Regions from separate parts of the Salmonella sp. FC25216 genome, predicted to be linked through region 2. Evidence: predicted binding sites of a transcription regulator. Region 2 holds the regulator's gene; each other region holds the start of a gene.
The links. Region 2 encodes Fur, which represses iron uptake genes when iron is present. Its sites were predicted from a motif close to ATAATAATGAGAACNACTATCAA; they were not measured.
Positions count from the first base shown of each region.

Region 1: exbB (tol-pal system-associated acyl-CoA thioesterase) is a predicted target of Fur. The motif match lies at 3,527-3,549, and genes of this name have one in related genera.
Region 3: bfd (bacterioferritin-associated ferredoxin) is a predicted target of Fur. The motif match lies at 8,513-8,535, and genes of this name have one in related genera.

Region 1 is NZ_JBDGON010000003.1:356,683-367,636, reverse strand. Features, by position in the region: gene yqhD (alcohol dehydrogenase) at 1-217, opposite strand, end outside; gene AC3G3F_RS08000 (AraC family transcriptional regulator) at 410-1,309, shown strand; gene yghB (DedA family general envelope maintenance protein YghB) at 1,373-2,032, opposite strand; gene metC (cystathionine beta-lyase) at 2,172-3,359, opposite strand; gene exbB (tol-pal system-associated acyl-CoA thioesterase) at 3,611-4,345, shown strand; gene exbD (TonB system transport protein ExbD) at 4,352-4,777, shown strand; gene AC3G3F_RS07975 (SDR family oxidoreductase) at 4,889-5,773, opposite strand; gene AC3G3F_RS07970 (hypothetical protein) at 5,897-6,301, opposite strand; gene AC3G3F_RS07965 (hypothetical protein) at 6,282-6,698, opposite strand; gene AC3G3F_RS07960 (ESA_00282 family adhesion-associated protein) at 6,802-7,305, shown strand; gene AC3G3F_RS07955 (TIGR00645 family protein) at 7,376-7,870, shown strand; gene AC3G3F_RS07950 (methyl-accepting chemotaxis protein) at 8,177-9,820, shown strand; gene AC3G3F_RS07945 (DUF2623 family protein) at 9,905-10,192, shown strand; gene hybO (hydrogenase 2 small subunit) at 10,382-10,954, shown strand, end outside.
Region 2 is NZ_JBDGON010000014.1:18,547-29,500, forward strand. Features, by position in the region: gene potE (putrescine-ornithine antiporter) at 1-1,152, shown strand, start outside; gene AC3G3F_RS21060 (pyridoxamine 5'-phosphate oxidase family protein) at 1,217-1,702, shown strand; gene pgm (phosphoglucomutase (alpha-D-glucose-1,6-bisphosphate-dependent)) at 1,832-3,472, opposite strand; gene seqA (replication initiation negative regulator SeqA) at 3,497-4,039, opposite strand; gene ybfF (esterase) at 4,224-4,994, shown strand; gene ybfE (LexA regulated protein) at 5,128-5,421, shown strand; gene fldA (flavodoxin FldA) at 5,572-6,102, shown strand; partial or broken gene AC3G3F_RS21090 (fur leader peptide) at 6,306-6,391, shown strand; gene fur (ferric iron uptake transcriptional regulator) at 6,384-6,836, shown strand; gene tcuR (tricarballylate utilization LysR family transcriptional regulator TcuR) at 6,953-7,879, shown strand; gene tcuA (FAD-dependent tricarballylate dehydrogenase TcuA) at 7,977-9,380, shown strand; gene tcuB (tricarballylate utilization protein TcuB) at 9,367-10,506, shown strand; gene tcuC (tricarballylate/proton symporter TcuC) at 10,557-10,954, shown strand, end outside.
Region 3 is NZ_JBDGON010000004.1:403,802-414,755, reverse strand. Features, by position in the region: gene rpsH (30S ribosomal protein S8) at 1-41, opposite strand, end outside; gene rpsN (30S ribosomal protein S14) at 75-380, opposite strand; gene rplE (50S ribosomal protein L5) at 395-934, opposite strand; gene rplX (50S ribosomal protein L24) at 949-1,263, opposite strand; gene rplN (50S ribosomal protein L14) at 1,274-1,645, opposite strand; gene rpsQ (30S ribosomal protein S17) at 1,935-2,189, opposite strand; gene rpmC (50S ribosomal protein L29) at 2,189-2,380, opposite strand; gene rplP (50S ribosomal protein L16) at 2,380-2,790, opposite strand; gene rpsC (30S ribosomal protein S3) at 2,803-3,504, opposite strand; gene rplV (50S ribosomal protein L22) at 3,522-3,854, opposite strand; gene rpsS (30S ribosomal protein S19) at 3,869-4,147, opposite strand; gene rplB (50S ribosomal protein L2) at 4,164-4,985, opposite strand; gene rplW (50S ribosomal protein L23) at 5,003-5,305, opposite strand; gene rplD (50S ribosomal protein L4) at 5,302-5,907, opposite strand; gene rplC (50S ribosomal protein L3) at 5,918-6,547, opposite strand; gene rpsJ (30S ribosomal protein S10) at 6,580-6,891, opposite strand; gene hopD (prepilin peptidase) at 7,271-7,738, shown strand; gene bfr (bacterioferritin) at 7,735-8,211, opposite strand; gene bfd (bacterioferritin-associated ferredoxin) at 8,284-8,478, opposite strand; gene tuf (elongation factor Tu) at 8,664-9,848, opposite strand; gene fusA (elongation factor G) at 9,920-10,954, opposite strand, start outside.

The DNA of each region.
Region 1 (10,954 bases), on a different contig from region 2:
TTTCATAGGACGGGTTCGGTTCGATACCGCCAAACTCCCTAACGTCCAGCCCTTTTAACGCCTCCTGAACTTGCGCCAGTACGCCGGTCTTTTTCACGCTACCGCCGCCATAGGTAATCAGCACATGGGCGTCCTGCGGGATCTGATCGCGAAGATCGACGATTGCGCCTTTACCAAACAGAATGCGGGTAGGTGTATGTAATTTAAAATTGTTCATTGCTCATTCCCTTATATGGGTAAAAAGAGGGCAGACGGCTGTCTGCCTGATGGTCATCATTGTGGTCTTGTGATAGATGTCTCTCAATGCACATTTCTGCCAATGTTTTGCCTATTTCTCCAGAATGCTGGAGAAAATCGCTAAAAATGCGCACAATCCAGCGGAGTGGATTTGATAAAAGAATGGCGCGTTATGAATCGTGAAGCAATTTGCTTACAGCTAGCGGATAAAATTAATTATTTGAAAAATAATGATAAAATAATCAGCGAGCGACTACCGGGTATTCGTCTGTTATATGGCGTTGAGCCGGGACCGCGCACGCCGGTCATGTATCAGCCTGGCATCATATTTCTCTTTTCCGGCCATAAAATTGGCTATATTAATGAACGCGAGTTTCGTTACGACGCTAATGAATATCTTTTACTGACCGTGCCGCTCCCTTTTGAATGCGAGACCTGGGCGACGCCGGAGATACCGCTGGCCGGTATTCGGATCGACATTGATGTGCTGCAACTGCAAGAGTTGCTCATGGACATTGGCGAAGATGAGCGTTTCCAGTTGCCGATGGCGGCCAGCGGGATTAACTCCGCCACGCTGTCGGACGAGATTTTATGCGCGGTGGAAAGGTTGCTGGATGTGATGGAGCGCCCGCTGGATGCGCGGATTCTGGGAAAACAGATTATTCGCGAAATTCTTTATCATGTGCTGATGGGGCCGCGCGGCGGGGCGCTGCTTGCACTGGTTAGTCGTCAGACGCACTTTAGCCTGATCAGTCGCGTACTTAAACAGATCGAAATGAAATACACTGAGAATCTGAATGTTGAGCAACTGGCGGCAGAAGCGAACATGAGCGTGTCGGCATTTCACCATAATTTTAAGGCGGTCACCAGCACCTCGCCGTTGCAATATTTAAAAAGCTACCGACTGCATAAGGCGCGGATGATGATGATTCACGACGGTATGAAGGCCAGCGCCGCGGCGATGCGGGTCGGCTATGAGAGCGCATCGCAGTTTAGCCGGGAGTTTAAACGTTATTTTGGCGTGACGCCGGGCGAAGATGCGGCAAGAATGCGGACAATGCAAGGGAGCTAAGTGGGTCATCCCGCCACAGGCCAACGAAGCGTAACCGGGCCATCCTGGCCGGTTATGGATGCCTCAGGCGTTACAGTATTTCTTTTTAATCACCACGACCAGCGTACCTAACAGCCCGGCGACCAATAGCGCGATGGGAAGGATCATTAAAAATGTCATTACCTGGTCTTCATGGCGCTTAACAAACGGGATCATACTGAGCGCGTAGCCGAAGCTGGTCACGACAGTCACCCACAGCAGGCCGCTTAACCAGTTAAAAAACTGAAACCGGCGGTTGGAAAGGCCGGAAATACCCGCCATCGTTGGCAGCAGAGTGCGGACAAACGCCAGAAAACGCCCGGCAAGCAACGCTAACAAACCGTGACGGTCAAACATGCAGGTGGCGCGCTGATGATATTTTGCCGGAAGCTGCGCCAGCCAGCCTTTGACGGTACGCGTATTACCGAGCCAGCGTCCCTGGATATAACTTAGCCAGCAGCCGAGACTGGCCGCGGCGGTGAGAATGCCAATTGTTGGCAAAAAATGCATCACATCCTGGGCGATCAGCGCGCCTGCCAGTAGCAGCAGACTATCGCCGGGTAAGAATGACGCTGGCAGCAGACCGTTTTCTAAAAATAGCGTGGCGAACATGACAAAGTAGACGACGCTAACAACGTGTGGATTCGCCAGCGCGGCAAAATCATGTTGCCAGAGCGCAGCGATAATATCTTGAATGACAGCCATGAACTTTCCTGTGGAACAGCATTTACGCTTTTATGTGCCTATTGTACTCCTGAATCGCCCGGGATGCCTTGATCCCGGACGCAACAAACGCAGACTTTTCCACGGAAATTGTCTGCATATATGTCCATCTGCGGCAACTTTACACAATTCTGGCGAATCCGGCGGCTAAATCAGCGATTAAATCATCAACATTCTCTAAACCAATATGCACCCGGACCAGCGTACCGGTAAAATCTACGCCGCCTGCGGGACGAATCGCGGCGATCTGTTCCGGCTGATTGGCGAGAATCAGCGATTCGTAGCCTCCCCAGGAGTAGGCCATACTGAACAGCGAAAAGTTATCCAGATAGGCTGATAATTCTGCCTCGGTCAGCTTTTTATTGAGCACGAAGGAAAACAGACCGCTGCTGCCTGTAAAGTCTCGTTTCCAGAACGCATGACCTTTGCTACCCGGCAGGGCCGGATGATTAACGCGCGCGACCTGAGGATGGTTCGCCAGCCACGCGGCGATTTTGAGGCTGCTTTCATGATGCTGGCGTAGTCGGACGCCGAGCGTGCGCAGACCGCGGCTGGTCATGTAAGCCGTGTCCGCGTCGAGCATTTGCCCCATCAGATAGGCGTTTTCCCGCAATTGTTCCCAGCAGCGCGCATTTGCAACGGCAGTACCGACCATCGCGTCAGAATGACCAATCAGATACTTGGTGCCTGCCTGGATAGAGATATCGATATCGAACTCCAGCGCGTTAAACAGAACGCCAGCCGCCCAGGTATTATCCATCATGATGACGGCTTCTGGCGCGACGCGTCTCACCGCACTGACAATGGTCGGAATATCATGTACTTCCATGGTAATAGAGCCGGGGGATTCCAGAAATACGACTTTCGTGTTCGGCTGAATATGTTGCATGATATCCGCGCCGATGAGCGGGTCGAACCAGCTTGTCGTCACGCCCAGTTTGCCGAGAATTTTGCTGCAGAAATCCTGGCTGGGTTCATAGGCTGTGTTAGTCATCAGGACGTGGTCGCCCTGTTCAACGAATGCCAGAATGGTGTTGGCGACCGCCGCCGCGCCGCACGGGAAGAGCGCGCATCCGGCGCCACCTTCCAGTTCACACATGGCTTCCTGGAGCGAAAAGTGGGTCAGCGTTCCCCGACGTCCGTAAAATAATTCGCCGTTGGCGCGATTGCGGGTGGCGTGTTTTTTGGCCTCGACGGTGTCAAATACCAGTGAAGAAGCGCGTTGAATCACACTATTCACTGAGCCAAGCGTGTATTTTTTGCTGCGTCCTGCGTTTACCAGTTTGGTATCCAACTGTTTATCCGTCATGTTGCGCTTCCTGATTTTAACCGTCTGGATGTCTAAACTAGCATGAATATAACAATCTGCATCCTGGCTACGTGTGATACAGATGAAAATTTTGCCAAAATAAAAACAGGTGACTTTTTTACTGCGTAAGCGCAAAGAAAAAGCATCAAAGGTGCGGCAGTATGTAAATAGTAATGAGAACGACTATCAATTCGACGTCGTTTTGATATTATTATGCTCAGATTTTGTGATTTGCGTCCTGGAGATACAGAGTGGGTAATAATTTGATGCAGACGGATCTTTCCGTCTGGGGTATGTATCAGCACGCCGATATTGTCGTGAAGTGCGTGATGATTGGTCTGATTCTGGCGTCGGTCGTCACCTGGGCTATCTTCTTCAGTAAAAGCGTTGAATTTTTCACTCAAAAGCGCCGCTTAAAGCGTGAACAACTGCAATTAGCCGATGCGCGCTCCTTAGATCAGGCTTCCGATATTGCGGCAGGTTTCAGCGCAAAAAGCCTCAGCGCGCAGCTCATCAATGAAGCGCAGAATGAGCTGGAACTCTCTCAGGGCAGCGAAGATAACGAAGGGATTAAAGAACGTACCGGCTTCCGTCTGGAACGTCGCGTCGCGGCGGTTGGCCGCTACATGGGACGAGGCAACGGTTATCTGGCGACGATCGGCGCCATTTCCCCCTTCGTCGGGTTGTTTGGTACCGTATGGGGCATTATGAATAGCTTCATCGGTATTGCGCAAACGCAGACTACCAACCTGGCGGTGGTCGCTCCTGGTATTGCGGAAGCGCTGCTGGCGACGGCGATTGGGCTGGTAGCCGCGATCCCGGCGGTCGTCATTTACAACATCTTCGCACGTCAGATAGGCAGTTACAAAGCAACGCTGGGCGACGTAGCGGCGCAGGTATTGCTGCTGCAAAGCCGCGATCTCGATCTGAATGCGAGCGCCTGCGCGCAGCCGGTACGCGCCGCGCAGAAATTACGGGTAGGGTAATGCGTCATGGCAATGCGTCTTAACGAAAACCTGGATGACAACGGTGAAATGCATGAAATCAACGTGACGCCGTTTATCGATGTCATGTTGGTTCTGTTGATTATCTTTATGGTGGCTGCGCCGCTGGCGACGGTGGATGTCAAGGTGAATCTGCCCGCTTCTACCAGTACGCCGCAGCCGCGCCCGGAAAAACCGATTTATCTGTCGGTGAAAGCGGATAACACCATGTTTATCGGTAACGATCCGGTGACGGATGATACGATGATTGCCGAGCTAACGGCCCTGACGGAAGGGAAAAAGGATACTACGATTTTCTTCCGCGCGGATAAAACCGTAGATTATGAAACCCTGATGAAAGTGATGGATATGCTGCATCAGGCGGGCTATCTCAAGATTGGTCTGGTCGGCGAAGAGACCGCAAAAGCGAAATAAGTATTCTGCTGACGCTGTAGGCCGGGTAAGGCGAAGCCGCTACCCGGCTTTTTATTGCCTAAGATGGCGCTCTGCTTAACAGAATTGCGCCAGCTTAATCTACTCCATTCGTTAGCCTAAATGTTCCCCGCCGCACACGCCGTGCACTTCTGCGGTAACGTAACTTGATTCCTGACTTGCCAGATAGACATACACCGGGGCCAGCTCTGCCGGTTGACCGGCCCGCTTCATTGGCGTCTGCTGGCCAAACTGCGGAATTTTATCCTGTGTTTGGCCGCCAGAAATTTGCAGCGCTGTCCAGATAGGGCCAGGCGCGACAATATTCACGCGAATTCCTTTTTCCGCCACCTGTTTCGCCAGGCCGCGGCTGTAATTGAGGATTGCCGCCTTGGTTGCCGCATAATCCAGCAGGTGCGGACTGGGCTGATACGCCTGGATAGACGACGTCGTGATAATACTGGCGCCTTTTGGCAGCAGCGGAATCGCTTCCTGGGTTATCCAGAACAGGGCAAAAACGTTAACGGCGAAGGTTTGCTGAAATTGCTCACTGGTCAGATCTTTTATCTCCGGGATTGCTGTCTGTTTACCGGCTACCAGCGCCAGAATGTCCAGCCCACCCAGCGCTTCACGCGCCTTATGGACCAGCGAACGGGCGAAAGATTCGTCGCTAAGATCGCCTGGCAGTAACACCGCTTTACGGCCGCACTCCTCAATCAGCGTTTTAACCTGCTGGGCGTCCTCTTCTTCCGCCGGTAGATAGTTGATCGCGACATCTGCGCCTTCACGCGCGTAAGCGATGGCGGCAGCGCGCCCAATCCCGGAGTCGCCCCCTGTCACCAGCGCCTTACGATCTTTAAGGCGACCACTGCCGACATAACTTTTTTCGCCGCAGTCAGGAACAGGCGTCATTTTCGCCTGGACGCCGGGCGCCGGCTGTTTTTGCTTAGGATACTCGCCGGTATAATACTGCGTGGTAGGGTCGTATAGATGAGACATTGAGCTTCTCCCTTCAGGTTGAACACCTTTTAAGCGTAGACACTTTTACTACCGTAAGAGGGATAATCAGAACGATCCTTATGCTTCGCCCGTATTCACAACAGAGTTAACTAGCCATGACGGTTATTTTTCTTGCCGTGCGACGGTGGCGACGTTGCGCGTCCGGTAGTCGCCATCGGAAAGCTTACGCGTCAGACGTAAGGTTGCCGTCTCGCGAGCCAGCAGATGCTGCCAGTCACTTTCAAGACGAGACATAATTTTGTCTCGTAATTCAGGATGCTGCTCGATAATGGCATTGATGGTCGCGCCATAAATCTCCTCTTTGACCTGTAATGCATAAATCTCCCGTCGGTTTTGCCACTTCAGGCGCACTAACGCCGCCGGTATGGATACCACTTCTTGCGTTACCTTTTCCAGAGTGGCATTTTTACTGGCGATTAGTGCTGCAAGATTTTGCTTTAAGATAAATTCATCGCTTTTATGGTTATCTAAAGCCAAATAAACGTTATTATCTTCGACCTCTTTCATCTTTATCTTCCAGTGAATAAAATAGCGGCGTATTGGTCTCGCGAGTGATTAAATTAAGCCAAATGGCATTGCCTTTTTCATTTATCATTGCGGTTTTATCCGTCAGTATTTTACTTAGCGTTTGGGCGTCAATATCGCCTTCAGCCTGTAGTGCGTTTATCAGACGGGCAAACGTTTCAATTTTAGCCACACAATACAGACGTTCTTTAATATGACGGTCGCGTTCTTCAAATAATACGTTTCTGGGTTGCCCGGCAGCGTTAGCGCTAATTAAAATATCGGGCTCGTAATCGCTGAGTTTTGTCTTTCCCTGAGCCAAATTTTTACTGTTTTCTGTGGCTTCAGGGGGCGGCAATGACAGGCGAAAATGAGAGGAAACCAGATGCTCAGGAAGCATGACTAAATATCCTTTACGATCAGCGGTATACTATTTTTAATAGTGTAGGTTTCGTTGACAATAACATGGTGTAATTTTAAAATCAAAAAAAATGGAGCCTGCTATGAACAGTATTTTTTATTCTGTTATTATATTGCTATTACTGACTGGCGCGATACTCTTCCTGATGTGGGAGGTTAATAAAAAACGTCCTGGTGGAAAAGCCGTAAATTTAAATCAAACTGAACCCATGACAAAGGAAGAGGGTGAAGATCATTTTTCAGTATTAATGAATTCGATAACGCCGGTATGGTACTGGCGCGTTAACCATGAATATATCGATTTCCTTCATGCAACGATAAAACGAATGACAATGACTGAGTTGAATGAAACGCCCGGATTATTTGACGCTCAACGCCGTTGCAGCGACCTTAACTCTGCCGTTTATAAGTATTACGACAATATTAAGAAGCGTTGTCTGAACGGTGAAAAGGTGCCGTATTCGGATTTGGACGTCCTTAATTTACGTCAGTGTTTTCGGGAGTTCAGTCTTGAAGCCTACCCGGCGTTGGTAGCGCTGGTATGGCCTGAATATCAGCGCCCACAGGTTAAACCGGATGAGATTTAACTGGCATGTTGATCTGATGTTGCATGGTTGAGATATACTGTTGCTGGTTTTAGTTACCTGACAGGTCCCTATGGAACGCTTTCTTGAAAATGTAATGTATGCGTCTCGCTGGCTGCTCGCGCCGGTGTATTTTGGCCTCTCTTTGGCGCTGATCGCTTTAGCGTTAAAGTTTTTCCAGGAAATTCTACACGTTCTGCCGAATGTTTTTGCCCTGGCGGAGGCCGATCTGATCCTGGTACTGTTATCGCTGGTTGATATGACGCTGGTCGGCGGGTTGCTGGTAATGGTCATGTTCTCCGGGTATGAAAATTTTGTCTCTCAGTTGGATATCTCGGCGGGCAAAGAGAAACTGAACTGGCTGGGGAAAATGGATGCGACTTCGCTAAAAAATAAGGTGGCGGCATCGATAGTTGCTATCTCTTCCATTCACCTGTTACGCGTGTTTATGGATGCGAAAAACGTCCCGGATAACAAATTAATGTGGTACGTCATCATCCATCTAACCTTTGTCCTGTCGGCGTTCGTGATGGGCTATCTTGACAGGTTGACGCGGCATAACCATTGAGCCGTTGTCAACGGCGGAGCAGTCGGGCAAAGGACGCTGAGCCCGGCTGTAAAACGCCGCTTCTTTAACGGCGGATAATCGTGTCCCTTCTGCCTTACGCAATATTTCTACTACATCCATACATTTGCTAAGTAATAACACTGAAAGATTTTCTCTGTGTTCACAGATATATAACATCTGTGCGCGCGTAAACGGCGATAACTGTAAAAAAATGGAGAATGCATTATATATTCTCCGCGCCTTGCCGATAACGAGAGTACGTCATCGTCTGATGACGAATCTCTTATATTCAGCAAGGAAATTCATATGCGTTTGCTGCAAAACTTTACTATTCGTATGGTCATGCTGACGATACTGGGGCTTTTTTGTCTACTCTGGTCGGGGGTGGGGTTATACAGCGTCCATGCATTATCCGAAGTTTCGGAAGGAAATGATATTGACCGACATCTTGTGCGGCAAATGACAGTGCTAAGCCAGGGTAACGATCAATATTTCCGCTTTGTTACCCGCCTTAGCCGCGCGATGGATGTAAAAATCGGCGGCGGCACGCCCGATTTTGCGCCCGCTCAGCAGTCGCTCGAGAATATGCGTCAGAAGCTGGAGGAGATGAAAACGTTATCGCCAGGGCCGATGAACCCTGATATCTCAATGGCGGTGTTGTCCAACTGGCAGGCCTTGCTGGAGAAAGGCGTTATTCCTCAAATGCAACTGGCGCAGCAAGGATCGCTGACCGCCTGGAGCGAACATGCCAGTACGGTCACGCCTGCACTCAGCCGCGCGTTCGGCGCCAGCGCGGAACGGTTTAATCATGAAGCTGGCGCCATGCTGGATAACACCCGCGTGATGGTCGATGGTAAAACCTATACCATCCGCATCCTGCTTATCACGGCGGTGATTCTGGGTATTGGCATCCTGATTTTTACCGATCGCTATCTGGTTGCAATGATGGTGAAACCGCTGGAGCGCATCCGTCAGCAATTTCAGCGCATCGCGCAAGGCGATCTTAGCCAGCCGATTGAAACGTTAGGGCGTAACTGCGTAGGTCGGTTGGTGCCGCTACTGCGCGCGATGCAGGACAGTTTACGGGAAGCTGTGAGTACGATTCGCGCCGGAAGCGACAATATCTGGCGCGGCGCGACGGAAATTTCTACCGGCAATAATGATCTCTCCTCCCGAACGGAAGAACAGGCCGCCGCGTTGGAAGAGACCGCCGCCAGTATGGAACAGCTTACCGCAACGGTGAAACTGAATGCCGACCACGCCCGCCAGGCCAGCCAACTTGCGGATGCCGCCTCGGTAACGGCAGGAAAAGGCGGTGAGCTGGTTTCCGATGTGGTGGAAACGATGGATGGTATTTCCGCCAGTTCGCAGCAGATCGCCGAAATTACTACGGTGATTAATAGCATTGCTTTCCAGACCAATATTCTGGCCTTGAACGCAGCGGTAGAAGCGGCCAGAGCGGGCGAACAGGGACGCGGCTTCGCGGTGGTCGCTGGTGAGGTGCGTAATCTGGCCAGCCGCAGCGCGGGGGCGGCGAAAGAAATTGAAGCATTAATTGGCGAATCGGTACGCCGCGTAGAGCAGGGTGCGGAGCTGGTTAAAGAGACCGGAGCGACGATGGACGCTATCCTGCGCGGCGTCACAGAAGTGACGACGATAATGAAACAGATCGCGTCCGCCTCCGAAGAGCAAAGTAAAGGTATCTCTCAGGTTGGCGTGGCGATTACGCAAATGGATAGCGTTACGCAACAAAACGCCGCGCTGGTGGAGCAGGTTTCCGCGGCGGCGGCGGCGCTGGAGCGGCAGACGGAGGATTTGCAACGCTCTGTACAGCAGTTCCGGCTTTCTGCTGGTGAACCGCAACAGCGCGCAACGGCGAAAGCGGCGCTTGGCATTCAGAGAACGGCATCAGCTTCCGCGCAGGCTACTGATGAATGGGTAGCTTTCTGATGTGAAGCAAAAAAGCGCGTAATGCGCTGGCCTTCATTTAATTAGTAGCTATATAATTTATTATATAGCGACTGGGGAGGTCAGATGAATAATCATTTTGGGAAAGGGTTAATGGCCGGGTTGAACGCGCCATATGCATATAGCGCGCATAATGCGGTGAATTTCTGTTCTGATTATAAACGTGGCTTTATATTAGGTTTTACGCACCGTATGTTCGAAAAGACCGGCGATCGCCAACTTAGCGCGTGGGAGGCCGGAATTCTGACGCGTCGCTATGGTCTGGATAAAGAAATGGTGATGGATTTCTTTAAAGAGAATCATTCCGGGATGGCAATTCGCTTCTTTATGGCAGGTTATCGACTCGAAGGTTGATCCAACAGGGGTATTATCTTGCTTTAATTAATTACACTATTGCCTCTTCCCTTCGTTTTACTGTTCCGTCGAAGTATTATGGCGCACATAACCATAAAAAAAGTGTGGTAAATGGCGCACCGATCGCAATAACTTCTTCGCGAACAGTGCAAAATAAAAGCCAGGTCTTCGTAACGGAATAACTATAAAATGACTGGAGATAATACTCTCATCACTTCTCACGGCATTAACCGTCGTGATTTCATGAAGCTTTGTGCAGCACTGGCCGCTACTATGGGGCTCAGTAGCAAAGCCGCCGCAGAAATGGCAGAGTCGGTATCCAATCCACAGCGTCCGCCCGTTATCTGGATTGGCGCTCAGGAGTGTACCGGTTGTACCGAATCACTGCTTCGTGCTACACACCCAACCGTCGAAAATCTCGTTCTGGAGACCATCTCTCTGGAATACCACGAGGTACTTTCCGCCGCGTTCGGCCACCAGGTCGAAGAAAACAAACATCACGCTCTGGAAAAGTATAAAGGGCAATATGTTCTGGTGGTGGATGGTTCTATCCCATTAAAAGATAACGGTATCTACTGCATGGTTGCCGGCGAGCCGATTGTGGATCACATCCGCAAAGCCGCCGACGGCGCAGCCGCAATTATCGCAATCGGTTCCTGCTCGGCATGGGGCGGCGTTGCTGCGGCTGGCGTAAACCCAACCGGCGCTGTCAGCCTGCAGGAAGTCTTACCAGGCAAAACGGTTATCAATATTCCTGGTTGC
Region 2 (10,954 bases):
TGGGCGTTTGCGAAATGCGGTATGTTTAGCCGTAAATCCGGCGGCATGGGCGGCTACGCCGAATATGCCTTCGGTAAATCCGGCAACTTTATGGCGAACTATACCTACGGCGTCTCGCTGCTGATCGCCAACGTTGCTATCGCCATCTCCGCTGTCGGTTATGGCACCGAGTTGTTCGGCGCCGCGCTGACGCCGATCCAGATCGGGCTAGCGACTATCGCCGTATTATGGATTTGTACCATCGCAAACTTTGGCGGCGCGCGTATCACCGGACAGATCAGTAGCGTTACCGTCTGGGGCGTCATCATTCCGGTTGTCGGCCTGTGCATCATCGGCTGGTTCTGGTTTAGCCCCAGCATGTACGTGGCGTCATGGAACCCGCACCATGTTCCGTTCTTTAGCGCGGTCGGCTCTTCCATCGCGATGACGTTGTGGGCATTTCTTGGACTGGAATCCGCCTGCGCCAACGCAGACGTGGTCGAGAATCCGGAAAAGAACGTCCCCATCGCGGTACTGGGCGGTACGCTGGGCGCGGCGGTCATCTATATCGTTTCGACTAACGTGATTGCCGGGATTGTGCCAAACATGGATCTGGCGAACTCCACGGCACCGTTTGGTCTGGCGTTTGCACAGATGTTCACGCCTGCGGTAGGTAAAGTGATCATGGCGCTGATGGTGATGTCCTGCTGCGGCTCATTGCTGGGCTGGCAGTTCACTATCGCCCAGGTCTTTAAATCCTCCGCTGACGAAGGCTATTTCCCGAAAGTCTTCTCTCGCGTAACGAAAGTCGACGCGCCGGTACAGGGGATGTTGATTATTGTGATTATTCAGACTGGCCTGTCGCTGATGACTATTAGCCCGTCGCTGAATAGTCAGTTTAACGTCCTGGTTAACCTGGCGGTGGTGACGAACATTATTCCGTATATTCTGTCGATGGCCGCGCTGGTTATCATTCAGAAAATGGCGAATGTGCCGTCATCAAAAGCGAAAGTCGCTAACTTCGTGGCCTTCGTAGGCGCCATGTATAGCTTCTACGCGCTATATTCCTCCGGTGAAGAAGCCATGCTGTACGGCTCAATTGTGACCTTCCTCGGCTGGACGTTATATGGCCTGGTCTCACCGCGTTTTGAATTGAAAAATAAACACGGCTGATGGCGTGCCCGGACTGCGGTAACGGCAGTCCGGGTATTTTCACTCTTTGAATAAGATAATAGAAATGAGTAATCCAGAACGGGAAGTCACTGACATAGCAGAAATACTGGCTATTCTCGGTAAACACGAAGTGTGTCGGATAGGATTTAACGACAATCTCTGCCCGTATGTTGTCCCCGTAAATTTTGGCTATGAGTATCAGAACGGGCGCTGGATATTTTATTTTCACGGCGCACGCACCGGGAAAAAGATGCGTCTGTTACGCAAAAACCCGGCAGTATGCATTGAAATGGACGGCGACCACGCATTACTGCGCGCCGATGACCCCTGTGATTATAGCTACGCCTACACCAGCGTTTTCGCCACCGGGCTGGCATCGATATTGCAAACGCGCGAGGAGATGCGCTACGGCCTGGACGTCATTATGCGCCAGACCGATCCGGGAAAAACCTTCAGTTATCGGGAAGATATGATGAAAGCGGTTTGCGTGGTGCGTATTGAATGCGACGCCCTCACCTGCCGCCGACATCTGGCGACTCAGAGCGAATAAGCCAGACATCACAAGCGCTTTATCCGGCCTGGGGGCGATTTATAGGCCTGATAAGCACAGCGCTATCAGGCAAATAGACGTTAATACAAAAAAGGAGCCTTACGGCTCCTTTTTCTTCAGTATCACCCATCAGGCGTTTTTCAATACTTCGCTAACGATTTCAACGGCTTCTTTCTCAATTTGCTTGCGGTGTTCTTCCCCCAGGAAGCTTTCGCAATAGATCTTGTAAGCGTCTTCCGTACCGGATGGACGCGCGGCGAACCAGCCGTTGTCGGTCATTACCTTCAGGCCGCCAATCGATGCGCCATTACCCGGCGCTGCGGTAAGACGCGCGGTGATCGGGTCGCCTGCCAGCGTGCTGGCGCTCACCATTTCCGGAGACAGTTTAGACAATGCCGCTTTCTGGGCCGATGTCGCTGCCGCCTGCAGACGGTTATAGCTCGGCGCGCCAAAACGCGCTGCCAGTTCATTGTAATGCTCTTGCGGGTTTTTCCCGGTAACAGCGGTGATTTCCGCCGCCAGCAGGCACATAATGATACCGTCTTTATCGGTAGACCACGGCGTACCGTCGAAACGCAGGAACGAAGCGCCCGCGCTTTCTTCCCCGCCGAAACCGAAGCTGCCGTCGAACAAACCGTCAACAAACCATTTGAAGCCTACCGGCACTTCCACCAGCTTGCGTCCCAAATCATTCACCACGCGGTCAATCATCGCGGAAGAGACCAGCGTTTTACCGACGGCCACGTCTTTGCCCCACTGCGGACGATGCTGGAACAGATAGTTGATGGCGACCGCCAGATAATGGTTCGGGTTCATCAGCCCCGCAGGCGTCACGATGCCATGACGGTCGTAGTCCGGGTCGTTGGCGAAGGCCAGGTCAAACTTGTCACGCAGCGCCAGCAGACCCGCCATCGCGCATTCGGAGGAGCAATCCATGCGGATCGCGCCATCTTTATCAAGGTGCATAAAGCGGAAAGTTTGATCAACCTGATCGTTAACTAACGTCAGGTTAAGTTTGTAATGCTCAGCGATACGTTTCCAGTATTCGATACCGGAGCCGCCCAGTGGATCAACGCCCAACGTCAGACCGGCTTTCTGAATCGCCGCCATATCAACGATATCCGCCAGCCCTTCGACAAATGGCTGTACCAGATCTACCGCTTTAACGTGGCCCGAAGCCATTGCCGCATCCAGAGAGATGCGCTTAACGCCTTGCAGACCGTCCGCCAGCAGCGCATTGGCGCGATCTTCTACCACTTTAGTGACGTTGGTATCCGCCGGGCCGCCGTTAGGCGGATTATATTTAATACCGCCATCTTCCGGCGGGTTATGCGACGGCGTAATCACAATACCGTCTGCCAGCGGGCCGCCTTTTTTGTTATGGACCAGGATAGCATTTGACACGGCAGGCGTTGGCGTGAAGCCATTATTTTCCTGCACGATAACGTCTACGCCGTTTGCCGCCAGCACTTCCAGCACGGAAATGAAGGCCGGTTCCGAGAGCGCATGGGTGTCTTTCCCCACATAGCAGGGGCCGGTAATGCCGTTCTTCGTCCGCTCCTCAGCAATCGCCTGGGCGATTGCCAGAATATGCGGTTCGTTGAAACTGTGACGACCTGCGCTGCCGCGATGGCCGGAGGTGCCAAATTTCACGGCATGTTCTGCATTCCCTGCCTCCGGTTTCAGTACATAATACTGCGCCGTCAGTTGGGCGACGTTAATCAAATCACTTTGTTGCGCGGGTTGTCCTGCGCGGTTGTGGATTGCCATTGCCTGGTCCTTCTAATGCAAGGATTAAATTGTTCCGCAAACCTTTTCAATCAATTCCGCCGGGAATTGCATTGACTGCATGATATGTTCGATCATGCTGCATTTACGGCCGGTGTTGGTGTTGGTGATCACCCAATACGGCGTGCCGGGAACGTGCTTAGGTTTAGTTTGATTCCCATTTTTCAGCAGCGTTTGTTCATCCGCCGCAAAATAGACGCGCGTGCGGCCATGCAACGACTCCGTCGCCTCCGCAAACGCGTGGTGATCCAGTGAATAGAGTGTAGTCAGAATCAGCATAAAGCGATTGACCGCTTTTTTCTGCTCGGCATATTCGTCAGACAGCAGCAACTCACGCATCGCGCGAACTTTGTCTTTTACCGGATTGACCGGTTTCGCTTCTGCGACGGGTTGCGCCGCAGGCGTCCCTTTCGGTGCCGAAGCAGTTGGCTGTGTAGAGGCGGAAAACTTCAACATACGCCGTAAAATGTCGGATGCGCTCTCGCCGATATGCTTGGTGTGGCTGGCAATATAGCTATAGAGTTCATCATCAACTTCAATCGTTTTCATCTTAATCCAGTGCGATGTCTTTGCTGAATACAAGTCATTGGGATTATAGGAACAAATCCCAACAGCGGATAGCGTTAAGCCCGGCTGACAAAAAAACTCGGAGTAAACCTTAGAGGTTGCAGCCCAGTGGCAGAATGGTCAACATAATACCCTAACCCGACAGAGCGAAAAAAAGAACTTTGCCATGAAATTAAATATCCGAGCGCAATCTGCACAAAACCTGCACAATAATTCCCCCATCGTTCTCGTTCATGGCCTGTTTGGCAGCCTGGACAACCTCGGCGTACTGGCGCGCGATCTGGTGACCGATCACGACATTATTCAGGTCGATATGCGCAATCATGGTTTATCGCCGCGCGATCCGGTCATGGATTATCCGGCAATGGCCCAGGATCTGCTGGATACGCTTGACGCGCAGCAGATCGAGAAAGCGACTTTTATTGGTCATTCCATGGGCGGAAAAGCGGTAATGGCGCTGACGGCGCTGGCGCCCGATCGCATCGATCGTCTGGTCGCGATTGATATCGCCCCCGTGGATTATCACGTTCGCCGCCACGATCGCATTTTCGCGGCCATTAACGCCGTAAGCGAATCCGACGCTACATCCCGCCAACAGGCGGCAGGTATTATGCGCCAGCATCTTAACGAAGAAGGCGTGATCCAGTTTCTGTTAAAATCCTGGGCTGAAGGCGAATGGCGTTTTAATGTTCCGGTATTATGGGAGCAGTATCCGTATATCGTCGGCTGGGAAACCATTCCGGCCTGGGAACATCCGGCGCTGTTTATTCCAGGCGGTAACTCGCCGTACGTGACCGAAGCGTACCGCGACGCGCTGCTGGCGCAATTCCCTTTGGCGCGCGCGCATGTGATAGCCGGCGCGGGCCACTGGGTACATGCCGAAAAACCAGAGGCGGTTCTGCGCGCCATCCGCCGTTATCTGCACGATAAGCGCTAACTGATTAAAAACTCATCGCCTGTGCGCGATTACGCGCGCGGGCGTTGGCGTCGCTTCCTCGCTGATGTATGATGGCGCGCTATCCATCCGGGCATAAGCCTGGCTGATTGTTTCCCCCGAAGTCACCAAAATCATGGCCAAAGAACAAACGGACCGTACGACATTAGATCTGTTCGCGCACGAGCGTCGCCCGGGACGACCTAAAACGAATCCGCTTTCGCGCGATGAACAGTTACGCATCAATAAGCGTAACCAGTTAAAACGCGACAAAGTTCGTGGCCTCAAGCGTGTCGAATTAAAACTCAACGCACAAGCTGTTGACGCGCTGAATGAACTGGCCGAAGCGCGCAACATTAGCCGCAGCGAGCTCATTGAAGAAATGTTAATGAAGCAGCTTATGGCGCTGCGCGGCCAGGGTTTAGTCTGAAAACAAGTTTTGTTTCATATTTCGTGTAGCAGAGCGTGCAGTCCCGCGTGATTGCTGTTTCCGCATATCTGCCTGTTCTGCTATGATTGCCCTTATCCGTGGGCAATTCGCCACCACCATTTCAATAAGTTTCAAGAGGTTATTTTACTCATGGCAATCACTGGCATCTTTTTCGGCAGCGACACCGGTAATACCGAAAATATCGCAAAAATGATTCAAAAACAGCTTGGTAAAGACGTTGCCGATGTGCATGACATTGCAAAAAGCAGTAAAGAAGACCTGGAAGGGTATGACATTCTGCTGCTGGGCATCCCAACCTGGTACTATGGCGAAGCACAATGTGACTGGGATGACTTCTTCCCGACTCTCGAAGAGATTGACTTTAACGGTAAGCTGGTGGCGCTGTTTGGCTGTGGCGATCAGGAAGACTACGCGGAATACTTCTGTGATGCGCTGGGCACTATTCGCGACATTATTGAGCCGCGCGGCGCCACGATTGTGGGTCACTGGCCAACCGCAGGCTATCATTTTGAAGCCTCTAAGGGTCTGGCTGATGACGATCATTTTGTCGGCCTGGCGATTGACGAAGACCGTCAGCCTGAACTGACCGCCGAGCGTGTTGAAAAATGGGTCAAGCAAATTTCGGCTGAATTGCACCTCGACGACATCCTCAACGCCTAATCTTATGCGGCGCAGCATTACGTCTGCGCCGCATCAATAGACAAGACCAATCAAAATAATTGCTACAAATTTGTAACTTTCACACCCATCCCTGTACAATGTCCGGGTGTAATCAGGTGGCGCCAGAATTTGCAGGCAAAACCACAGTTTTATTAACATCTGCGAGAGACTTGCGGTTTTCATTTCGGCATGGCAGTCCTATAATGATACGCATTATCTTGAGTGCAATTTCTGTCACTTCTCTAATGAAGTGAATCGTTTAGCAACAGGACAGATTCCGCATGACTGACAACAATACCGCATTAAAGAAGGCTGGCCTGAAAGTAACGCTTCCTCGTTTAAAAATTCTGGAAGTTCTTCAGGAACCAGATAACCATCACGTCAGTGCGGAAGATTTATACAAACGCCTGATCGACATGGGTGAAGAAATCGGTCTGGCAACCGTGTACCGTGTGCTGAACCAGTTTGACGATGCCGGTATCGTGACCCGCCATAATTTTGAAGGCGGTAAATCCGTTTTTGAACTGACGCAACAGCATCATCACGATCATCTTATCTGCCTTGACTGTGGAAAAGTGATTGAATTTAGTGATGATTCTATTGAAGCGCGCCAGCGTGAAATTGCGGCGAGACACGGTATTCGTTTAACTAATCACAGCCTCTATCTTTACGGCCACTGCGCTGAAGGCGACTGCCGCGAAGACGAGCACGCGCACGATGACGCGACCAAATAAGTATAAATCTTTCGAAGAGCCAACCGCCCGGTTGGCTTTTTTATATCCTCCTCTTTCCTGCTGCTTGATGTTGATTTAATGTAAAAAAACCGCTATCGCATCTCAGGAGAGCAGGAATGGAGCTTCGCCAGTTACGCTATTTCGTGCGTATTATTGAAACCGGCAGTATGGGTAGCGCCGCGCAGGATCTTGATATTGGCGTTTCAGCCTTAAGCCAGCAGATGTCCCGTCTGGAAAACGAGCTTGCCATCCGTCTGTTGCAGCGCACCTCGCGCGGCGTAACGCCGACCAACGCCGGGCTGGCCTTTTATTCACAGGCACAACTCGCCCTGCGTCATGCCGACGACGCGATTCTCGCCGCAAGAGAAGCACGTCTTTCCGGTCATGTGAGCGTAGGAATGGCCCCCAGTACCGCCTCCATACTGGGTATACCTTTTATCCATGCCATGCAGGAAAACTATGCCGATGTCCGACTGCATGTGGTGGAAAGCTTGTCCGGTAATCTGGAAAGAATGATTAATACCCGCCAGATTGATTTAGCCGTTGTCTTTCAAAAAGATAAAATCCTGCGCTGGAGCGCCAGACCGATCCTTGAAGAACAGCTTTTTCTGATTGGCTCCCATGCCCTGCTGGCGGCGCTTCCTGATAACCCGATCACGCCTGAACAACTGGCAGACATTCCGCTCATTATGCCGAGCCAGGGACACGGACTGCGCGGCAGGCTGGACGCTGTATGCCAGGAACATGCGCTTAACGTTGATATCGTTGCGGAAATTGACGGCCTGGCGTTGTTGATGCGCGCCGTGCGCGACGGCCTTGGCGCCACGTTACAGCCCGGCGCGGCGATTTCTCATCTGGATAACGACGCGCTACGCGTGATCGGCGTCCATAATCCGATACTCAGCCGCCCCAACTTTTTAGTCAGCCTGTCGGATGATGAGCTGACGCCCGCCGGTCTTGCCGCCAGAGTGGTACTCACCAAAGTCATGCGTCAGTTAGTCGACGCTGGCGAATGGCCAGGTGCTACCCTTTACGCTTACTAAACCCCTGTTTAGCGCTACCTGATAGCGCGCCGCTTATTTATCCGTATACATTTTAATTACAAATTTAACAAATAGTTAAATGGTACGGGAGCATAAGATGGTTGATGTACTGGTGATAGGCGGAGGCAATGCCGCATTATGCGCCGCCCTGACCGCACGGGAAGCGGGCGCATCGGTTCTGCTGCTGGAGGCTGCCCCGCGGGAATGGCGCGGCGGAAACTCTCAGCATACACGAAACCTGCGTTGTATGCATGATGCGCCGCAGGATGTGCTGGTGGAACGCTATCCTGAAGAGGAGTTCTGGCAGGATCTGTGGCGCGTCACCGACGGCAACACCAAAGAAGCGCTGGCGCGGTTGGTCATTCGCACCTCTTCGCAATGCCGCGACTGGATGCGCAAACATGGCGTTAACTTTCAACCGCCGCTATCGGGGGCGCTCCACGTCGCGCGCACTAATGCATTTTTTATGGGCGGTGGGAAAGCGCTCGTCAATGCCTATTACCGTAGCGCCGAACGGCTGGGCGTGCAGATTCGTTATAACACGCCGGTTCATGCGCTTGAACTTCATGACGGCGAATTCGTAGCAGCGCTGGCGGGCAACGAACGTATTACTGCCAAAGCCTGCGTACTGGCGGCTGGCGGTTTCGAATCAAATCGTGAATGGCTGCGGAAGGCCTGGGGAGAAAACGCGCGCGGCGAATGGCCCGCGGATAATTTTCTGATTCGTGGCACGCGTTTTAACCAGGGCGTATTGCTCAAATTTATGATGGATGCCGGCGCGGATATCATTGGCGATCCGTCCCAGTCGCACTGCGTAGCGATTGATGCCAGGGCGCCGCTGTACGACGGCGGTATTTGTACTCGCGTTGATTGCGTATCGCTGGGTATTGTCGTGAATCGCGACGCCGAACGTTTTTATGATGAAGGCGAAGATTTCTGGCCGAAGCGTTACGCCATTTGGGGGCGTCTGGTTGCTCAACAGCCAGGACAAATTGGCTATTCGATTATTGACAGCAAAGCCATCGGCCACTTTATGCCGCCGGTTTTTCCTGGCGCGCAGGCCAATACGCTGGCTGAATTGGCCTGCCAGTTGGGGCTGGACGCGGAAAAATTTACCCGCACCGTCACGCAGTATAACCAGGCCTGCCAACCCGGTCATTTTGATCATACCTTGCTTGATAACTGCGCCACCAAAAACCTGACGCCGGCGAAAACCCACTGGGCGCGCCCGCTTGATGCACCGCCCTACTACGGTTATGCGCTGCGACCCGGAATCACTTTTACCTACCTGGGCCTGAAAGTCAATGAACGTGCCGCCGTACATTTTGCCGGTCATCCAAGCCGCAACCTGTTTGTTGCCGGCGAGATGATGGCAGGAAATGTACTGGGCAAGGGGTATACCGCAGGCGTAGGCATGTCTATCGGCACAACCTTTGGCCGCATTGCGGGGATAGAAGCCGCCCGCGCGGCGCACAAGGAGGCGCATCATGAAACAGCTTGAAAAATTAATCATTGAGACCACCGTACTTACCGAACCGGAAGCTGAGGTCGAACGCGTCATGCAAGTGTGTAACGCGTGTCGCTACTGCGAAGGATTTTGCGCGGTATTTCCGGCGATGACCCAGCGACTCGAATTCGGTAAAGCCGATGTTCATTATCTGGCGAATTTATGTCATAACTGCGGCGCCTGCCTGCACGCGTGCCAGTACGCACCGCCCCATGAATTTGCCATTAACGTGCCGAAAGCGATGGCGCAAGTCCGCCTGGAAACATATCAACAGTATGCCCAGCCTGCCGCTTTTGGCGCGTTATACCGTCGGGCGGGGATCACCGTCGCGCTGGCGCTGATAGTCGGTCTGACGCTCTTTTTATTACTGGCGATGGCGCTGAAAGGGTCGCTAATTCATCCGCCGTTGGCCGGTGACTTCTATCAAATTTTTCCGCATAGCCTGCTGGCATGGATGTTTGGCTCAGTTTTTGTGCTGGCAATCGGTTTGCTTATGGTGGGCCTAATCCGCTTCTGGCGTGAGATCTCGCCGGGCGTACCGCGTTCGGCGGAGATTGCGGAAGCTTCGCACAATGCGTTAACGCTGAAATATCTCGATGGTGGACACGGCAAAGGCTGTAACGAAGCGGATGATGCGTTCACGCTGCTACGCCGTCGCTTTCATCACTTTACCTTTTACGGTTTTATGCTCTGTTTTGCCGCCACAGTCGTGGCGACGGGCTATCACTACGTCGCCGGTTGGGAAGCGCCCTACCCGTTCTTTAGCCTGCCGGTCATGCTTGGCACGCTGGGCGGTATCGGTCTGCTTATCGGCCCAGCGGGGCTACTATGGCTCAATCTGCGGCGGTCGCCGTTACATGGCGATGCGCGCCAGAAACCAATGGATCGCGGCTTTATTCTGCTTCTGTTCTTAACCAGTCTTACCGGGCTGGCGCTGCTGGCAGGCAGAGACACCAGCGGAATGGGCATACTGCTGGCGCTCCATTTAGGCGTGGTGATGGCACTCTTTCTCACCCTTCCCTACGGAAAATTCGCCCACGGATTTTTCCGCTGCGCGGCCTTACTCAAATGGGCAGTTGAGAGGCGACGCGGAAAACATGCGGGGGATACAGGCAACTGACCCGCAGCATCTTACCCATAAAACAATAAAGACAGTGGAGAGCAAACCCTATGGCACAACACACACCTGCAACATCGCGCGCCGGCACGTTCGGCGCAATACTGCGCGTGACAAGCGGCAATTTTCTTGAACAGTTTGATTTTTTCTTGTTCGGATTTTACGCCACCTATATCGCCAGAACGTTTTTTCCGGCGGAAAGCGAATTTGCCTCATTAATGTTGACCTTTGCCGTCTTTGGCTCCGGTTTTTTAATGCGCCCCATCGGCGCGATTGTGCTTGGCGCCTATATTGACAGAATCGGACGTCGTAAAGGGCTGATGGTGACACTGGCGATTATGGGCTGCGGTACGTTGCTCATCGCCCTCGTCCCCGGCTACCAAACGATCGGCCTGGCGGCACCTGCGTTGGTGCTGCTGGGCCGGTTATTACAAGGATTTTCTGCAGGCGT
Region 3 (10,954 bases), on a different contig from region 2:
ATACGGGTCAGCATATCCGCGATCGGATCTTGCATGCTCATCTGTCTTTACTCCCGTGATTCAATTGGTGACAATTACCAGCTAGCCTTTTTCAGACCCGGAATTTCACCGCGCATAGCGGCTTCACGGACCTTAATACGGCTCAACCCGAACTTCCGCAGGAAAGCGTGCGGACGACCAGTTTGACGGCAGCGGTTACGCTGACGTGACGGGCTGGAATCACGCGGCAGAGTCTGCAGCTTAAGAACCGCATTCCAACGATCTTCGTCGGTTGCGTTCACATCAGAGATGATCGCTTTCAGTTCAGCGCGTTTCGCGAAGTATTTATCAGCTAAAGCTACGCGTTTTACTTCGCGTGCTTTCATTGATTGCTTAGCCATTTAGTAACCCTACCTTACTTGCGGAACGGGAAGTCAAAGGCAGCCAGCAGAGCACGGCCTTCTTCGTCAGATTTCGCAGTAGTGGTAATGGTAATATCCAAACCACGAACGCGGTCGACTTTATCGTAGTCGATTTCTGGGAAGATGATCTGCTCACGGACACCCATGCTGTAGTTACCACGACCGTCGAATGACTTAGCGGACAAGCCACGGAAGTCACGGATACGAGGAACAGCAATAGTGATCAGGCGCTCAAAGAACTCCCACATGCGTTCGCCACGCAGAGTTACTTTACAGCCGATCGGATAGCCCTGACGGATTTTGAAGCCTGCAACAGATTTGCGTGCTTTGGTGATCAACGGCTTTTGACCGGAGATTGCTGTCAGGTCTGCTGCTGCGTTATCCAGCAGTTTCTTGTCAGCGATCGCTTCACCAACACCCATGTTCAGGGTGATCTTCTCGACCCGAGGGACTTGCATGACAGAATTGTAGTTAAACTCAGTCATGAGTTTGTTAACTACTTCGTCTTTGTAGTAATCATGCAGTTTCGCCATCGTACTACTCCAAATTACTTGATAGTTTCGCTGTTAGACTTGAAGAAACGGACTTTTTTGCCGTCTTCGAATCTAAAGCCTACACGGTCAGCCTTGCCGGTTGCCGCATTGAAGATTGCAACGTTAGAAACCTGAATTGCAGCTTCTTTTTCAACGATGCCGCCTGGTTGGTTCAGAGCCGGAACCGGCTTCTGGTGTTTCTTAACCAGGTTGATACCTTCAACAATGACCTTGCCGGAAGACAGGACATTCTTAACTTTACCGCGCTTACCTTTATCTTTACCGGTTAACACGATAACTTCGTCATCACGACGGATTTTCGCTGCCATGATTCGCTCCTTAGAGTACTTCTGGTGCCAGAGAGATAATTTTCATGAACTTCTCGTTACGAAGTTCACGAGTTACCGGCCCAAAAATACGCGTACCGATAGGCTGCTCGCTGTTATTGTTTAAAATAACGCATGCATTACCATCGAAGCGAATGACAGAACCGTCCGGGCGACGAACACCCTTCTTGGTGCGCACCACTACCGCCTTCAGCACATCACCTTTTTTGACCTTACCACGCGGAATCGCTTCTTTGATGGTGATCTTAATGATGTCGCCTACGCCTGCGTAGCGACGGTGCGAGCCACCCAGAACCTTGATACACATTACGCGACGTGCACCGGAGTTGTCGGCGACGTTCAGCATAGTCTGTTCTTGGATCATTTTAGTGCTCCGCTAATGTCAACTACTACTGAGACCCGAAAATCAGGTCGTTAAAAAAACCCCATATCGAGGGCGCGGCATTATAACACCGCAAATCAGATATGGGTAGAAAAAATAAACGGCCCATCGGTGAGCCGTTTATTCGTATCGAGAATATACACGTCGTACTTCAAGTTGCAGATGCGTTGGCCGCGTTCACTCACTCCAGTCACGTACTAATGTACGCTCCTGGGATTCGCTCTCTTGCCGCCTTTCTGCGACTCGAATTACTTAGTGTATCGGTACTGTATTACAGAACCGCTTTCTCTACAACGCGAACCAGAGTCCAGGATTTAGTCTTGGACAGCGGACGGCATTCGCGGATTTCAACCACGTCGCCGATACCACATTCGTTGTTCTCGTCATGTACGTGCATTTTGGTCGTACGCTTGATGAATTTACCGTAGATCGGGTGTTTCACAAAACGTTCGATAGCAACAACAATGGATTTCTCCATTTTGTCGCTAACCACGCGACCTTGCAGAGTACGGATTTTATCGGTCATTACGCACCCGCCTTCTCAGTCAGTAAAGTCTTAACGCGTGCGACATCACGACGCACTTGCTTCAACAGGTGAGACTGTTGCAGCTGGCCACTTGCAGCCTGCATACGCAGGTTGAACTGCTCACGCAGCAGGTTCAGTAGCTCGGTGTTCAGCTCTTCAACGCTCTTCTCACGCAGCTCTTTTGCTTTCATTACATCACCGTCTTAGTTACAAAGGTGGTTTTAATCGGCAGTTTCGCTGCTGCCAGCTTGAATGCTTCACGGGCCAGCTCTTCCGGTACGCCGTCCATTTCATACAGGACTTTACCCGGCTGAATCAAGGCAACCCAATACTCCACGTTACCTTTACCTTTACCCATACGCACTGCCAGCGGCTTTTCAGTGATCGGTTTGTCCGGGAATACACGGATCCAGATCTTACCTTGACGCTTAACTGCACGGGTCATAGCACGACGTGCTGCTTCGATCTGACGGGCAGTCAGACGACCACGGCCAACAGCTTTCAGGCCGAAGCTGCCGAAGCTAACATCCGCGCCAGCAGCCAGACCACGGTTGCGGCCTTTGTGCATTTTACGGAATTTTGTACGCTTTGGTTGTAACATCAGCGACGCTCCTTATTTACGGCCTTTACGCTGCTGCTTTTTCGGTTGAGCAGCCGGTTTTTCCGGTTGTTCAACAGCAGCCATACCACCCAGGATCTCGCCTTTGAAGATCCACACTTTAACGCCGATTACACCGTAAGTGGTGTGCGCTTCAGAGGTGTTGTAGTCGATGTCAGCACGCAGAGTGTGCAGCGGTACGCGACCTTCGCGGTACCATTCGGTACGTGCGATTTCCGCGCCGCCCAGACGGCCGCTAACTTCAACTTTGATACCTTTAGCGCCCAGACGCATAGCGTTCTGTACAGCACGCTTCATCGCACGACGGAACATAACGCGACGTTCCAGCTGAGAAGTGATGCTGTCAGCAACCAGTTTAGCGTCCAGTTCAGGTTTACGAACTTCGGCGATATTGATCTGTGCAGGAACGCCAGCGATATCCGCTACGACCTTACGCAGTTTTTCTACGTCTTCACCTTTTTTACCGATAACGATACCCGGGCGAGCGGTGTGAATGGTCACACGGATGCTCTTAGCCGGACGCTCGATAACGATACGAGATACAGACGCTTTAGCCAGTTCCTTCGTCAGGTACTGACGTACTTTAAAATCGCTGTCCAGGTTGTCAGCGAATTCTTTGGTGTTCGCAAACCAGGTAGAGTTCCATGGTTTTACAATACCCAGGCGAATACCATTAGGATGTACTTTCTGACCCATTGCTAGTCTCCAGAGTCTCAGCGATCGGACACAACCACAGTGATGTGGCTGGTGCGCTTCAGGATGCGATCTGCACGACCTTTTGCACGCGGCATAATGCGCTTCATGCTCGGGCCTTCGTCTACGAAAATTTTCGTAACTTTCAGATCGTCAATGTCAGCGCCATCGTTGTGTTCAGCGTTAGCAATGGCAGATTCCAGAACTTTCTTGACCAGTACAGCCGCTTTCTTATTGGTGTAGGTCAGAATATCCAGAGCCTGCGACACTTTCTTACCGCGAATCAGGTCAGCAACAAGGCGAACCTTCTGAGCAGAAGAACGAGCATGGCGATGTTTAGCGATAGTTTCCATCTCTTCCTCCTACCTTATTTCTTCTTCGCTTTTTTATCAGCAGCGTGGCCGCGATAAGTACGAGTCGGTGCGAATTCACCCAGTTTGTGACCGACCATTTCGTCGGAAACAAATACCGGAACGTGCTGACGACCATTATGGACAGCGATGGTCAAACCGATCATGTTAGGAAAGATCGTTGAACGACGGGACCAGGTGCGCAGGGGCTTCTTGTCTCCGCTTTCCACCGCTTTCTCTACCTTCTTCAGCAAGTGCAGGTCAATAAAAGGACCTTTCTTGAGAGAACGTGGCATGGCTTATCCTCTAAAATTATTTGCTACGGCGACGTACGATGAATTTATCGGTACGCTTGTTGCTGCGGGTCTTCTTACCTTTGGTCTGAACGCCCCACGGAGTTACCGGGTGCTTACCAAAGTTACGACCTTCACCACCACCATGTGGGTGATCTACTGGGTTCATCGCAGTACCGCGAACGGTAGGACGAACGCCACGCCAGCGTGCAGCACCTGCTTTACCCAGAACGCGCAGCATATGCTCAGCATTGCCAACTTCGCCCAGGGTTGCACGGCAGTCTGCTTCGACTTTACGCATTTCACCAGAACGCAGACGCAGGGTGACATAAGCGCCATCGCGAGCAACGATCTGAACGTAAGTACCAGCGGAACGCGCCAGCTGACCGCCTTTACCTGGTTTCATTTCTACGTTATGAACGGTAGAACCAACCGGGATATTGCGCATCGGCAGGGTGTTGCCTGCTTTGATTGCAGCATCAACGCCAGACTGAATCTGGTCGCCAGCTTTCAGGCCTTTCGGGGCCAGGATGTAACGGCGTTCACCGTCTTTGTACAGAACCAGCGCGATGTTCGCGGAACGGTTCGGATCGTACTCAAGACGTTCAACAACTGCCGGGATACCGTCTTTGTTGCGTTTGAAGTCAACAATACGGTAAGCCTGTTTGTGACCACCACCGATATGACGAGTGGTGATACGGCCATTGTTGTTACGACCACCGGATTTGCTGTTTTTTTCAACCAGCGGAGCAAAAGGTTTGCCCTTGTGCAGCTCTGGGTTGACCACTTTAACGACGTGGCGACGACCCGGAGATGTCGGTTTACATTTAACAACTGCCATTGTATTACTCCTCCGACTTACTCAGCGCCGCCGACGAAGTCCAGATTCTGGCCTTCTTTCAGGGTGACGTAAGCTTTTTTCCAGTCGCTACGACGACCGATACGCTGTCCGTGACGTTTAACTTTCCCTTTAACAACCAGGGTGTTAACGACTTCGACTTCGACTTCAAACAGTTTCTGCACAGCAGCTTTGATTTCTGCTTTGGTCGCGTCTTTAGCAACTTTGAGAACGATGGTGTTGGTTTTTTCCATCGCAGTAGACGCTTTTTCAGAAACGTGCGGTGCGCGCAGCACCTTCAGCAGACGTTCTTCACGAATCATGCCAGCATCTCCTCAACTTGCTTAACAGCATCAGCAGTCATTACGACTTTGTCGAAGGCGATCAGGCTAACCGGGTCGATACCAGTCGCATCGCGTACGTCAACCTTGTGCAGGTTACGTGCGGCCAGGAACAGGTTCTCGTCCAGCTCACCGGTGATGATCAGCACATCTTCCAGAGCCATGTCTTTCAGTTTCTGTGCCAGCAGCTTAGTTTTCGGCGCTTCTACAGAGAACTTTTCGACAACGATCAGACGATCCTGACGTACCAGTTCGGACAGGATGCTTTTCAGCGCGCCGCGGTACATCTTCTTGTTAACTTTTTGACTGTGGTCCTGCGGACGAGCAGCGAAGGTCACGCCACCAGAACGCCAGATCGGGCTCTTGATAGAACCTGAACGCGCACGGCCTGTGCCTTTCTGGCGCCACGGTTTTTTACCGGAACCAGTTACTTCAGCACGAGTCTTCTGAGCACGAGTACCCTGACGAGCACCAGCTGCATAAGCAACAACAACCTGGTGAACCAGCGCTTCGTTGAAATCACGACCGAAGGTAGTTTCGGAAACAGTCAGCGCGCTCTGCGCGTCTTTCAATACTAATTCCATTGCTATCCCCTTACGCCTTCACAGCTGGTTTAACGATCAGGTCGCAACCGGTTGCACCCGGAACACCACCCTTAACCAGCAGCAGGTTGCGCTCAGCGTCAACGCGTACTACGTCAAGGCTCTGAACGGTTACGCGCTCATTACCCATCTGACCTGCCATTTTCTTGCCTTTGAACACTTTGCCCGGAGTCTGGTTCTGACCGATAGAACCCGGAACGCGGTGAGACAAGGAGTTACCGTGAGTCGCGTCCTGGGTACGGAAGTTCCAGCGCTTAACGGTACCTGCGAAACCTTTACCTTTAGAGGTACCGGTTACGTCAACTTTTTTAACGTCAGCAAACAGTTCAACGCTGATGCTCTGACCTACGGTGTATTCTTCGCCTTCAGCCAGACGGAATTCCCACAGACCACGGCCAGCTTCTACGCCAGCTTTAGCAAAGTGACCCGCTTCCGGCTTGGTGACACGGTTAGCTTTTTTAGCACCCGTAGTAACCTGAACAGCGCGGTAGCCATCGTTAGCCAGGTCTTTAACCTGAGTAACACGGTTTGCTTCAACTTCGATTACGGTTACTGGGATAGAGACGCCATCTTCAGTGAAGATGCGGGTCATACCCACTTTTTTACCGACTAAACCAATCATTGTATCAACCTCTCAATCGCTCGATGACCTGATTAACCCAGGCTGATCTGCACGTCTACACCGGCAGCCAGGTCCAGACGCATCAGAGCATCAACGGTTTTCTCGGTTGGCTCAACGATGTCAACCAGACGCTTGTGAGTGCGAATTTCGTACTGATCGCGCGCATCTTTGTTAACGTGCGGAGAAATCAGAACGGTAAAGCGCTCTTTGCGGGTCGGCAGCGGGATCGGACCGCGAACCTGCGCACCAGTGCGCTTGGCAGTCTCGACGATTTCCGCGGTTGATTGATCGATCAGACGATGATCAAACGCTTTCAGGCGGATACGGATTCTTTGGTTCTGCATGAGACCAGAGCTCCAATTATTTTATAAACGAAAATGATTACTCCTCACACCCATTACGATTGATGGGAGAGTGTAACCGTTCTTACGTAGCTCCCCGATTGGGAGCATTGTTAAATAGCCAAATCGGCTATTCGAGGTTCAAATCGAACCTGCCGTCAATTACGACAAGCCCGCGCATTATACGTAAATCTCAGCCTGACGCAAGTGTCGGATAGAAATTAAACACTTTATCCTTATGCGGGCATGATTCCAGATAGCGCGCATGAGATAGCAACGCGCATATTTTCTTTGGAAGGCATCAGGCAAAGCTGGCAATACGTCGTTGTCGCTGTCGCATAAATCTATAAAGGTGAGCACAAGCTTTGACGAGGATTTGCTTATGTTTGTCGCCCTTCTCTTTCTGATCTTTTATGCGTCGTTCTCTTTATTGCTTGGCATATACGACGCGCGTACCGGCCTGCTGCCTGACCGGTTTACCTGTCCATTGCTGTGGGGTGGTCTGCTTTATCACCAGATTTGCCTGCCGGAGCGTTTACCGGATGCGCTTTGGGGCGCTATCGCCGGCTATGGCGGATTCGCGTTAATTTACTGGGGCTATCGCCTGCGTTATCAGAAAGAGGGACTGGGGTATGGTGACGTCAAGTTCCTTGCTGCCTTAGGGGCGTGGCATTGTTGGGAAGGACTACCATTACTGATTTTCCTTGCCACCATGCTGGCCTGTGGTGGCTTTGGCGTCGCGCTACTGGTGAGAGGTAAATCGGCATTAATAAACCCGCTACCTTTTGGGCCATGGCTGACGGTGGCGGGTTTCATGACAAGTTGGAAAGATTTCTTTCCGGATGGTTAATCGGTAACCTTAATTTGTGATTGCAGATAATTTTGCATACCGAGTTTGGCAATCAAATCCAGCTCAGTTTCCAGCCAGTCGATGTGGCCTTCCTCGTCAGCAAGGATTTCAATCATCATATCCCGACTGACATAATCATGAACGCTATCGGCATAGGCTATTGCCTCACGTAGGTCTTTTGCGCCTTCCAGCTCAAGCCGGAGATCCGATCGTAACATCTCTTCGACATCTTCACCGATGCCCAGCTTACCCAGATCCTGTAGGTTCGGTATGCCTTCCAGAAATAAGATACGCTCAATGTACTTATCCGCGTGTTTCATCTCATCAATGGATTCATGGTACTCAACATCATTAAGCCGGGTCAGCCCCCAGTTTTTAAACATACGGGCATGAAGAAAATACTGATTAATTGCGACAAGCTCATTTCCCAATAGTTTATTGAGATAATTTATGATTTTAACATCACCTTTCATTTTATAGTCCCTCCGCTTCCACTCTCTAGAGCGTAGATGGGGCTACAGGGATGTCAAAAAAAAGAGTGTGACTCAGGCGATCTCTTTAAATTCCGGCATTTGTGTTAACTCATCCTGCATCACTTCTCGCGCGGCGCGAATACACTTACCACATTGATTTCCCACAGGAATAAATTTACGCAACTGTTGAAATGACTGTGGATGAAATTGTCGTACAGCCTGGCGGATTTTTTTATCGCTTATACCATTACACAAACAAACGTACATGATCGCTCCCGTTCAATTTCTGCGCAAAGTGTAAATGAGAATGGTTATGATTACAATAGCACAAAGCGATTTACGCCACGGGAGAAACGTTAAAAAGGGCGAATAAATATAACGGCGACTAAATAGCAGGCAACAAAAAAGGGCGCCTAAGCGCCCTTTTCAATTCAAAACTAATTAACGAGTAATTAGCCGAGAACTTTAGCAACAACGCCCGCGCCAACGGTACGGCCGCCTTCACGGATTGCGAAACGCAGACCGTCGTCCATCGCGATCGGGTGGATCAGGGTAACAACCATTTTGATGTTGTCGCCCGGCATTACCATCTCCACGCCTTCCGGCAGTTCGATGGTGCCAGTCACGTCAGTGGTACGGAAGTAGAACTGCGGACGGTAGCCTTTGAAGAACGGAGTATGACGGCCGCCTTCATCTTTGGACAGAATATACACTTCAGATTCGAACTTGGTGTGCGGCTTGATGGTGCCCGGCTTAGCCAGTACCTGACCACGTTCGATTTCTTCACGTTTGATACCACGCAGCAGAACACCTACGTTCTCACCAGCACGGCCTTCGTCCAGCAGCTTGCGGAACATTTCAACGCCAGTACAGGTAGACTTCTGAGTCTCTTTGATACCAACGATTTCAACTTCTTCGCCCACTTTGATGATACCGCGCTCTACACGACCAGTAACAACGGTACCACGACCGGAGATGGAGAATACGTCTTCGATCGGCAGCAGGAACGGCTTGTCAATCGCACGCTCTGGTTCCGGGATGTAAGAATCCAGGAAGCCAGCCAGTTCGATGATTTTCGCTTCCCACTCTGCGTCGCCTTCCAGCGCTTTCAGAGCAGAACCACGAACGATTGGCGTGTCGTCGCCCGGGAAGTCGTACTGAGACAGAAGTTCACGAACTTCCATTTCTACCAGTTCCAGCAGCTCTTCGTCATCAACCATGTCGCATTTGTTCAGGAACACGATAATGTACGGAACGCCTACCTGACGACCCAGCAGGATGTGCTCACGGGTCTGCGGCATCGGGCCGTCAGTCGCAGCAACAACCAGGATCGCGCCGTCCATCTGCGCAGCACCGGTGATCATGTTTTTAACATAGTCGGCGTGCCCCGGGCAGTCTACGTGTGCGTAGTGGCGGGTCGGGGTATCGTATTCAACGTGAGAAGTGTTGATGGTGATACCACGCGCTTTTTCTTCCGGCGCGTTATCGATCTGGTCGAATGCACGAGCAGCACCGCCGTAGGTTTTAGCCAGTACGGTAGTGATGGCAGCGGTCAGGGTAGTTTTACCGTGGTCAACGTGGCCGATGGTGCCGACGTTAACGTGCGGTTTTGTACGTTCAAATTTTTCTTTAGACACGGCTATATTCCTTACTATAGCGCTCTCCCCTTCAGGAGAGAGCACGGGATTTTGGTTTTTAACCCTGCGGCTTATTTACCACGGGCTTCGATTACGGCCTGAGCAACGTTGTTCGGCGCATCATCATACTTCAGGAATTCCATAGTGTACGATGCGCGACCTTTGGTCAGAGAACGCAGCTGAGTTGCATATCCGAACATTTCAGACAGCGGTACTTCAGCGTGGATCTTAACGCCTGTAACTTCAGATTCCTGACCTTTGAGCATACCACGACGGCGGCTAAGGTCGCCGATAACGTCACCGGTATTCTCTTCTGGTGTTTCTACTTCAACCTTCATGATCGGCTCAAGCAGAACTGGTTTTGCTTTCTTAAAGCCTTCTTTAAAGGCGATAGACGCAGCCAGTTTAAACGCCAGCTCAGAGGAGTCAACGTCATGGTAAGAACCGAAGTGCAGACGCACGCCGAGATCAACTACCGGATAACCCGCCAGCGGGCCAGACTTCAGCTGCTCCTGGATGCCTTTATCAACGGCCGGGATGTATTCGCCAGGAATTACACCACCTTTAATGTCGTTGATGAACTCGTAACCTTTCGGGTTAGAGCCCGGCTCCAGCGGGTACATGTCGATAACAACATGACCATACTGACCGCGACCACCGGACTGTTTCGCGTGTTTACCTTCGATATCGGTAACTTTCGCGCGAATCGCTTCGCGGTAAGCAACCTGAGGCTTACCAACGTTCGCTTCAACGTTGAATTCACGCTTCATACGGTCAACGATGATGTCGAGGTGCAGCTCGCCCATACCAGCGATGATAGTCTGGTTAGATTCTTCGTCAGTCCATACGCGGAACGACGGGTCTTCTTTCGCCAGACGGCCCAGAGCCAGACCCATTTTTTCCTGGTCAGCTTTGGTTTTCGGTTCAACCGCGATGGAGATTACCGGCTCAGGGAATTCCATACGTTCCAGAATGATCGGGTTTTCCGGATCACACAGGGTGTCACCGGTAGTCACGTCTTTCAGGCCGATAGCAGCAGCGATGTCGCCCGCGCGAACTTCTTTGATCTCTTCACGTTTGTTCGCGTGCATCTGAACGATACGACC